DNA from 2 places in the Microbispora hainanensis genome. Region 1 is predicted to be linked to the other one. Evidence: riboswitches for the same ligand, from Rfam matches in the RefSeq annotation. Region 1 holds a riboswitch; the other holds the start of a gene.
The links. A riboswitch is a leader RNA that binds a small molecule or an ion and turns the genes downstream of it on or off. The one in region 1 is predicted to bind glycine.

Region 1 (4,408 bases):
GTTCTCCTCGTTGACGGCCAGCGCGAACAGCGTGACCCAGTCCATCGCCCGCAGCGGGTCGGCGCCGTCGGCCTCGCTCTGCAGCCGCCGATGGAGCTGGTGGGCCCGTCGGCGCACCTTGAGGCCGCCCGGCAGGACGCCCTCGCGGCTGGTGCCGCGCCGTACGCACTCGGCCATCACCGCCCACAGATGCAGCAGGCTGGAGCGGATCTCCTCCTCCGTACGGCCGAAGGCCTTCTCGTTCTCCATCATCACGCCGGAGATCGACAGGCCCGTGTCGGCGCAGTGCGCGAGCAGTTCGTGCGCGGTCGTGAAGGCGTACGGCAGCACCGTGTCGTCGGGCTTGATCCGGTCGGCGCCGGTGGCGTTCTCGTCCACCACGAAGCCGCCGCCGACCGAGTAGTACACCTTCTCGCGCAGCACGGTGTCGTCGGCGTACGCCGTGAACCGCATGCCGTTCGGGTGGTGGGGCAGCGACAGTTTGCGCTCGAAGACGAGGTCCTCGCCGACCACGAACGGGATCTCGTGCACGCCGTACACCGTGACCGTGCCGCTCGCCCGCATCGCCGCCAGCCGTTCGTCGACGGTGTCGACGTCGACCAGTTCGGGCTTGTCGCCGGACAGGCCGAGCAGGACCGCCTTGTCGCTGCCGTGGCCCTTGCCGGTCAGCCCGAGCGAGCCGTACAGGATCGCCTCGATCCGGGTCACCTTCTCCAGCAGCCCGTCCTGGTGCAGCCCGCGGGCGAACCTGTGCGCCGCCGCCATCGGACCGCCCGTGTGCGAACTGGACGGTCCGATGCCCACCTTGAACAGGTCGAAGACGCTGATCGCCATTGACCGTCGCCCTTCGCGCCGTCTGTCAGGACTCGCCGGAGGTCAGCGCGGCGTACTCCGCGGCCGACAGCAGGTCGTCGGGCTCCTCCTCCACGCGCACGCGGAACAGCCAGCCCTCGCCGTACGGGTCGGAGTTGACCAGCGAGGGGTTGTCCACGACGGCGGAGTTGATCTCGACGATCTCGCCGCCGACCGGCGCGAAGATGTCGCTCACGGACTTGGTGGACTCCACCTCGCCGACCGCGTCGCCGGCCGCGATGGTCGCGCCGACCTCGGAGTGCACCTCCACGTAAACCACGTCGCCGAGCTGCTCGGCCGCGTACGCCGTGATGCCCACCGTCACGGTGCGGCCGTCCTCAAGCCCGGCCACCCACTCGTGTTCCTTGGTGTAGCTCAGGTCGTCCGGAATGGTGCTCACTTGCTCCTCCTGTAGAAAGGCAGATCGACGACGTCGACCGGTTCTTGGCTGCCCCGGATGTCCACGGCCAGGCCACCCTTCTCCAGGGCGCCCTCGTCCACGTACGCCATGGCGATCGGGCGGCCGAGGGACTGCGACGGAGCGCCGCTGGTCACCTCGCCGACGACGGCCCCCTCCCGGGTGACGGAGTAGCCGTGGCGGGGCACGCGCCTGCCGCGCGCCACCAGCCCGACCAGGCGCCGCCTGGTGCCGTACTCCGCCGCCCGCTCAAGGGCGGCCTTGCCCACGAAGTCGCCCGGCTTGTCGAAGCGGACGACCCGGCCGAGGCCCGCGTCGAACGGTGTGATCGCCGCGCTCAGCTCGTTGCCGTAGAGCGGCATGCCGGCTTCCAGACGCAGGGTGTCGCGGGCCGACAGCCCGGCGGGGACGAGCCCGGCGTCTCTGCCCGCCTCGGCGAGGGCGTTCCACAGCGGCACGGCGTGCTCGTTCAGCACGAAGAGTTCGAAGCCGTCCTCGCCGGTGTATCCGGTGCGGGCGATCAGGGCGGGCGCGCCCGCGACGATGCCGGCGACGATGGCGTAGTACTTCAGCTCGTCGAGGTCGGCGTCGGTCAGCGCGGCCAGGATCTCGGCGCTGCGCGGGCCCTGCACGGCGACCAGCGCGTACTCGTCCGACCTGTCGGTCACCTGCGCGTCGTAGCCCCGGACGCGTTCGGCGAGCTCACGGGCGACGAGGGCGTAGTTGGAGGCGTTGGCGACGACCATGTACTGGTCCTCGTCGAGGCGGTAGACGATGAGGTCGTCGAGGATGCCGCCGGTCTCGTTCACGATCATCGTGTAACGGGCGCGGCCGGGCGCGAGGACGCTGAGGTGCCCCACGAGCGCGTGGTCGAGCGCCTCGCCCGCCTGCGGGCCGACGACGAAGATCTCCCCCATGTGGGACAGGTCGAACAGGCCCGCGGCCGTGCGCACCGCGTTGTGCTCGGCCGACTCGCTGCCGTAGCGCAGGGGCATCTGCCAGCCCGCGAAGTCGGTCAGGGTCGCGCCCAGACTTTCGTGGACCCCGCGGAGCGGGGTGGATCGGGACATGCGCACCTCGGAAGGACGGATGCTGCGTTTGACTATCGGGCATCCTCCCCCTCTGTCATCGGCGCCTGAGAGCTTCGTCCGATCTTTGCCGGACTTTCACCTTCGGCGAGGCCTGACGGCCTTCTTTCCAGAGGTCACCTGGCCCGCACGGTCCTTTGCCTTGAGAGGTTCGCGGGGAGGGCTTGCTCCTTCAGGGGCCCTGACCGGATGCCAGGACGCTCTCCCGCACGGGATCACCGGTGTGCTGCAAGCCTAGTGGGTCGCCGCCATCCCCGTAACCGGCCGGATCACCTGATTTCCCCTGTCACTTCCCGGCCGTGCCATCCCGTACGGGTCAGTGGCTGGAGTCGCACGGCGGCCGATGCGCCGCGCGGAGCCGCACATGGGTGGACGGGAGGTCGTCGCCGGTGAGGATCCGCTGGTGGAGGGCCTGGGTGTCGGGGGACGGCTCGGTGCCGAGGCGGTCGACCAGGGTGCGGCGCAGCCGCTGGTAGGACGCCGAGGCGTCGTGGGTGCGGCCCGACCGGTGCAGCGCCAGCATGAGCTGCCGGTGCGGCCGTTCGCGCAGCGGGTGGCGTCTCGCCCATTGGGCCAGGCCGCCGACGATCTCGTGATGGTGCCCGAGCGCCAGCCTGACGTCGAAGAGGTCCTCGGTCACCGCGCGCCGCTCCTCGTCGAGCCGGTCGGCCCACGCGGAGAGCGCGTCCACATGCCTCATGGCGAGCAGGGCGTCGCCGCGCCACAGGCTCAGCGCGTTCTCGAACATCCGCGCCGCATTGTGGTAATCGCAATTCTCACGAGCGATTCTGCCCTGTGCCGCAAATTGGTTGAATACTTCAGCATCCACGGATGCCGGTGGCACGGAAAGAAGGTAGCCGCCCTCCACGGTGTGCAGTGGAGAAAGGTGGGGGTCGCGGGGCGACAGACGTTGCCGCATCTGCGCGATGTAGGTGGTAAGATTCCGCGCCGCCGATTTAGTGGGACGGCCATTCCACAACAGATCGATGAGCCGGTCCCGGTGGACCGCGATATTCGGATTGAGCAGGAACAACGCGAGCAGCTGCCGGTGCCTCGGGGCGAGTCCGGCGATGACATCCCCTGAGGGCTTCATGGCCAGGAACGTTCCGAGCACGGCGTATAACACGGTTCCCCTCGCACGAAAGCAGCGTGAACGCGCCGACGACGCGGCTGTGATCGCTATTTGACCATATCCCTCTCCGGCGGCGTGCGTCAAAATATATGCCGTTTCTATGTCGGCTGCCCGGGGGCCCATAAACACCGCTCCGCCCGGGCCAATGCCGGCTCCGCATGCTCCGATACGCCGATAACCCAAATGAAAGCGGTTGCAGATGCTGCTCTCGCCGGCCGTCCCCGGAGGCGGTGTGCGTGAGTGGCGTCGATTAGCCGGATGATCGGCGCGCGTACGGTGCCGCGCCCGGGCTGGCGTGAATCGAGCCCGGGGAGGGGGAATCGGGCCCGGGGAGGGGGAATCGGGCCCGGGGAGGCGCGAATATCGCGCTCAGCGGGCCGCCGTGAGGCCGTCTTCCGCCGCGGGGGCCCGCAGGGCCTGGTTGACGGCCTCGGTGCGCCGGGCGTCGCCCCACACCCACTCCACGCGGGCCTCGCGCCGCCGCCCGGCCAGCCAGTCGTCGAAGAGCCGCTGCTCGATCCCTTGCCGGGTGGCGTCGTCGAAGGTAGCGGGTCTGACCTCCACGACCTGGACGACCACGGGGTCGGGTCCGTACGGGCCGAGGACGTCGCCCGGTGCGGCGTCCGCCGCCTCCGGGCCGAGCTCGGCGCGGAACAGGCGGCGCAGCCGGGCGTCCGCGCCGTGGTCGAGCGTCTCGGCGGCGGAGGCGAGGGAGCCTGGTCCGCCGTCCCGCAGCCGGTCGGCGGCGGCCCGGGCGGCCTCCACCCGGGGATACCGCAGGAACACCGCGCACAACCGGTCGTAGGAGCGAGGGGCGGCGGCGAAAAGACTTTCGGCGCGGTCACCGGCGACCCGGCGACGAAGCCGGGCGATCCCCGCCTCCTGGGCCACGACGTCCTCCAGGCCGGCGTGGTCGAG
Region 2 (4,408 bases), 2.2 Mb from region 1:
GCGGGTTGTCGGTCTTGTCGAACTCGCCCGACGCCACCTTCGCGATCTCGCCCCGGATGGCGATCATCGCGTCGGCGAAGCGGTCGAGCTCGGCCAGGTCCTCGCTCTCGGTCGGCTCGATCATGAGCGTCCCGGCGACGGGGAACGACATCGTGGGCGCGTGGAAGCCGTAGTCGATCAGCCGCTTGGCCACGTCGTCCACGGTGACGCCGGTCTCCTTGGTGATCTGGCGCAGGTCGACGATGCACTCGTGGGCGACCAGGCCGTCCCTGCCGGTGTAGAGCACCGGGTAGTGCGGCGCGAGCCGCCGGGCCAGGTAGTTGGCCGACAGGATCGCCTGCTCGGTGGCCTGGCGCAGCCCGTCGCCGCCCATCATCCTGACGTACGCCCAGGAGATCGGCAGGATGCCCGCCGAGCCGTACGGCGCGGCCGACACGTGGGCCGGGAGGTGCTCGGCGAGGTGGGCCTTGACCGCCACCGGGCCGACGCCGGGACCACCGCCGCCGTGCGGGATGCAGAAGGTCTTGTGCAGGTTGAGGTGGGAGACGTCCGCGCCGAACTCGCCCAGCTTGGCCAGGCCCACCAGCGCGTTGAGGTTGGCCCCGTCGACGTAGACCTGCCCGCCGGCCTCGTGGACCCGCTCGCAGATCTCGACGATCGTCTCCTCGTACACCCCGTGGGTGGACGGGTAGGTCACCATGATCGCGGCGAGCGCGTCACGGTGCTTGTCGATCTTGGCGGCGAGGTCGGCCAGGTCGACGTTGCCGTTCGCGTCGCAGGCCACCACGACCACCCGCATGCCCGCCATGACGGCGCTGGCGGCGTTCGTGCCGTGCGCGGAGGACGGGATGAGGCAGACGTCGCGGCCCTCCTCGCCCCGGGAGCGGTGGTAGGACCTGATCGCCAGCAGCCCGGCGAACTCGCCCTGGGAGCCCGCGTTCGGCTGGATCGACACCCGGTCGTAGCCGGTGACCTCGGCCAGCCAGCCCTCCAGCGTCGCGATCAGCTCGGCGTAGCCCTCGGCCTGGTCCGCGGGCGCGAACGGGTGGATCGAGGCGAACTCCGGCCAGGTGACCGGCTCCATCTCGGTGGTCGCGTTGAGCTTCATCGTGCAGGAGCCCAGCGGGATCATCGAGCGGTCGAGCGCGATGTCCTTGTCCTGCAGCCGCCGCAGGTAGCGCAGCATGGCCGTCTCGGATCGGTGGGTGTGGAACACCGGGTGGGTGAGGAAGCCGGAGGTCCGCTGCAGGCCGGCGGGGAGCGCGTCGGAGGTGGCCCGGTCGAGGTCCTCGACCACGAGCCCGGACGCGCCGAACGCCGCCCAGACCGCCCGCAGGTGGCCCGTGGTGGTCTTCTCGTCGCAGGCGACGCCGACGTGGTCGGCGTCGGCCAGGCGCAGGTTGACGCCCCGCTCGGCGGCGGCGGCCACGACCTCGGCGGCCCGCCCGGGCACGCGGGCGAGCACGGTGTCGAAGAACTCGTCGTGCACGACCTCCACGCCGCTCTCGCGCAGCCCGGCGGCGAGGACGGCCGCGTGGCGGTGCACCCGCTGGGCGATCCGCTTCAGGCCCTCCGGGCCGTGGTAGACGGCGTACATCGAGGCCATGACGGCCAGCAGCACCTGCGCGGTGCAGATGTTGCTGGTGGCCTTCTCGCGCCGGATGTGCTGCTCGCGGGTCTGCAGGGCCAGGCGGTAGGCCGTGCGGCCGTCGGCGTCCAGCGAGACGCCGACCAGGCGGCCCGGCATCTGCCGCTGCAGGCCCTCGCGTACGGCCATGTACGCCGCGTGGGGGCCGCCGTAGCCCAGCGGGACGCCGAAGCGCTGGGAGGAGCCGACGGCGATGTCGGCGCCCTGCTCGCCCGGGGACTCCAGCAGGGTCAGCGCCAGCAGGTCGGCCGCGGCCACCAGCAGCGCCCCCTGGGCGTGCGCCCGCTCGGCGACCGCGCGGAAGGACGCCACCCGGCCGCTCGCGCCGGGATACTGGACGAGGACCCCGAAGCACTCGGGCAGCTCGCCGGCGAGGTCCGACTCGACCAGCGTGATGCCGAGCGGCTCGGCGCGGGTCGCCAGCACGGCCTTGGTCTGCGGCAGCGCGTCGGCGTCCACCACGAACACGTCGGTCTTCACCTTGCTCGCCCGGCGGGCCAGCGTCATCGCCTCGGCCGCGGCCGTCGCCTCGTCGAGCAGGGACGCGCCGGCGACGGCGAGGCCGGTGAGGTCGGAGATCACGGTCTGGAAGTTCAGCAGCGCCTCCAGGCGGCCCTGCGAGATCTCCGGCTGGTAGGGCGTGTACGCGGTGTACCAGCCGGGGTTCTCCAGCACGTTGCGCAGGACGACGCCCGGCGTGATCGTGTCGTAGTAGCCGAGGCCGATCATCGGGGTCAGCACCCGGTTGCGCCCGGCGAGGGCGCGCAGCTCGGCCAGGGCCTCGGCCTCCCCCACCGCCTCGGGCAGGTTCAGCGGGCCGCGCGTGCGGATGGCCTCCGGCACGGCCACGGCGACCAGGTCGGCCACCGACTCGTAGCCGACGACCTCCAGCATCCGGTCGCGGTCGGCCTCGGAGGGGCCGATGTGGCGGGTGGAGAAGGGCGGAGCGGAAAGATCGCGAAGCGTGGACCGATCGGTCATGACAGGGGCCTCCTGGCGGGTCGAGACCTGCGGCGACCGTCCCGCGCCCGGTGTGGCGCGGCGGTCGTGTAGCGGTCTCCCCCTCTGTCATCGGACCTGAGAGCTTCACCGGGCCGTCGGGCCCGGCTTTCCCCTTCGGTGAGGCGCCGCCTGGCCGGCGGGCCTGCTTTTCAGAGTCGCCTCGTCCGTGCGGTACGGATGCCTGAGAGATTCCGGGGAGGTTTGCTCCTTCGGCGCCCCTTCGAAGATCAGGGGTCTCTCCCGCACGAGGTCGTCGGCCGTTCCACTCTACCGGCTACCCCGGATCGGCCCGACTCGCACCCTGCTCGAGATCGGCGCCGAGACCGGCCTGGCGGGCGCGGACGATGGCCTCGGCCCGGTCGGCGACCGCCAGCTTGGCGAAGATGGCGGTGATGTGGTTGCTGACGGTCTTGCCGCTGATGGCCAGATGCCGGGCGATCGCCGCGTTGGACCGGCCGGCCGCGATGATGTCGAGGACCTCCCGTTCGCGGGCGGTGAGCTCGGGAAAGGGCTCCGGGGCCGGCGCGCGAGAGGCCCCGGCGGCGAAGAAGTCGATGATCCGGCGGGCCACGCTCGGGCCGAAGACGGCATGTCCGGCCGCGACAGAGCGGACCGCCCGGACGATCTCCTCCTGCTTCGCGCCCTTGACCAGGTATCCGAAGGCTCCGGCGCGCATCGCGGCGAACACCGACTCGTCGTCCTCGAACATCGTGAGCACGAGCACCCGGGTGGCGGGCACCGCGCGCACGATGGCCCTGGTGGCCTCCACCCCGTTGACGCCCGGCATGTGCAGGTCCATGACCACGACGTCGGGGCGCGTGAGCTGCACCTCACGACGGGCGGCGTCGCCGTCGCCGGCCTCGCCCACCACCTCGATGTCCGGCAGCGACGTCACGAGGGCACGCAGGCCTTCCCGCATCAGCGGGTGATCGTCGACGACGACGATCCTGATCGGTTCCCCGGCGCTCATGTCTGCTCCAGTGGAAGGCGGGCGTGGACGCGGCCGCCGCAGTCGGTGGGGCCGGCGGTGAGCGTACCGCCCAGTTCGCCGGCCCGCTCGTGCATGGAGCGCAGACCGACGCCGTGCGGCCACGCTCCGGCGCCCCCGGAGCCGTTGTCGCTCACCTCCACATGCAGGGCGGCGTGGTCGGCGCGCAGGGAGACCCGGCACGCCGTCGCCCCGCCGTGGCGCAGCGCGTTGGTGACCGCCTCGGTGGCGATGCGATAGGCGGCCACCTCCACCCCGGCGGGCAGCGGCGGCAGGCCGTCCGGGGCGTCGATCGTGACCACGTACCCGGCGTGCTCGTGCCGCCACGAGTCCTGGGCGCGCTGGCGGAGCGCGCCCAGCAGTCCGAGCTCGTCGAGGGCGGGCGGCCGCAGGTTGTAGACGAGCCGGCGGATATCGGCGATCGCGGCGGTCAGGTCGGCGCGCAGGTCGAGCAGGAGCCGTGCGCTCCGCTCGGGATCGGTGTGACGCAGGTTGTGGGCCGCGTCGGCCTTGAGGGTCACCGCGGTGAGCACGGTGCCGAGGCCGTCGTGCAGATCGCGGCGCAGCCGCCGGCGTTCCTCCTCCCGCGCGGCCACGATGCGCGTGCGGGACTCGCCCAGTTGCTCGGACAGGCGCACCGCCTGCAGGGCCAGGCCGACCGGGGCGGCCAGCAGTTCCAGGGCGCGCCGGTCGGCGCCGGACAGCCGGCTCTCCCCCGCCCTCAGCCCGACGAGCAGGTCCGCGGGCGGCCCGTCGGCCACCTCCAGCGA

Region 2: it holds a riboswitch for glycine, as region 1 does, so the genes downstream of both, gcvP (aminomethyl-transferring glycine dehydrogenase) here and gcvT (glycine cleavage system aminomethyltransferase GcvT) in region 1, are expected to answer to the same signal.

The regions. Positions count from the first base shown of each region.
Region 1 is NZ_CP108086.1:4,314,805-4,319,212, forward strand. Features, by position in the region: gene OHB01_RS20250 (L-serine ammonia-lyase) at 1-834, opposite strand, end outside; gene gcvH (glycine cleavage system protein GcvH) at 860-1,252, opposite strand; gene gcvT (glycine cleavage system aminomethyltransferase GcvT) at 1,249-2,340, opposite strand; glycine riboswitch at 2,479-2,576, opposite strand; gene OHB01_RS20265 (AfsR/SARP family transcriptional regulator) at 2,675-3,613, opposite strand; gene OHB01_RS20270 (TIGR04500 family putative peptide maturation system protein) at 3,860-4,408, opposite strand, start outside.
Region 2 is NZ_CP108086.1:6,536,350-6,540,757, forward strand. Features, by position in the region: gene gcvP (aminomethyl-transferring glycine dehydrogenase) at 1-2,629, opposite strand, end outside; glycine riboswitch at 2,810-2,903, opposite strand; gene OHB01_RS30270 (response regulator) at 2,925-3,620, opposite strand; gene OHB01_RS30275 (sensor histidine kinase) at 3,617-4,408, opposite strand, start outside.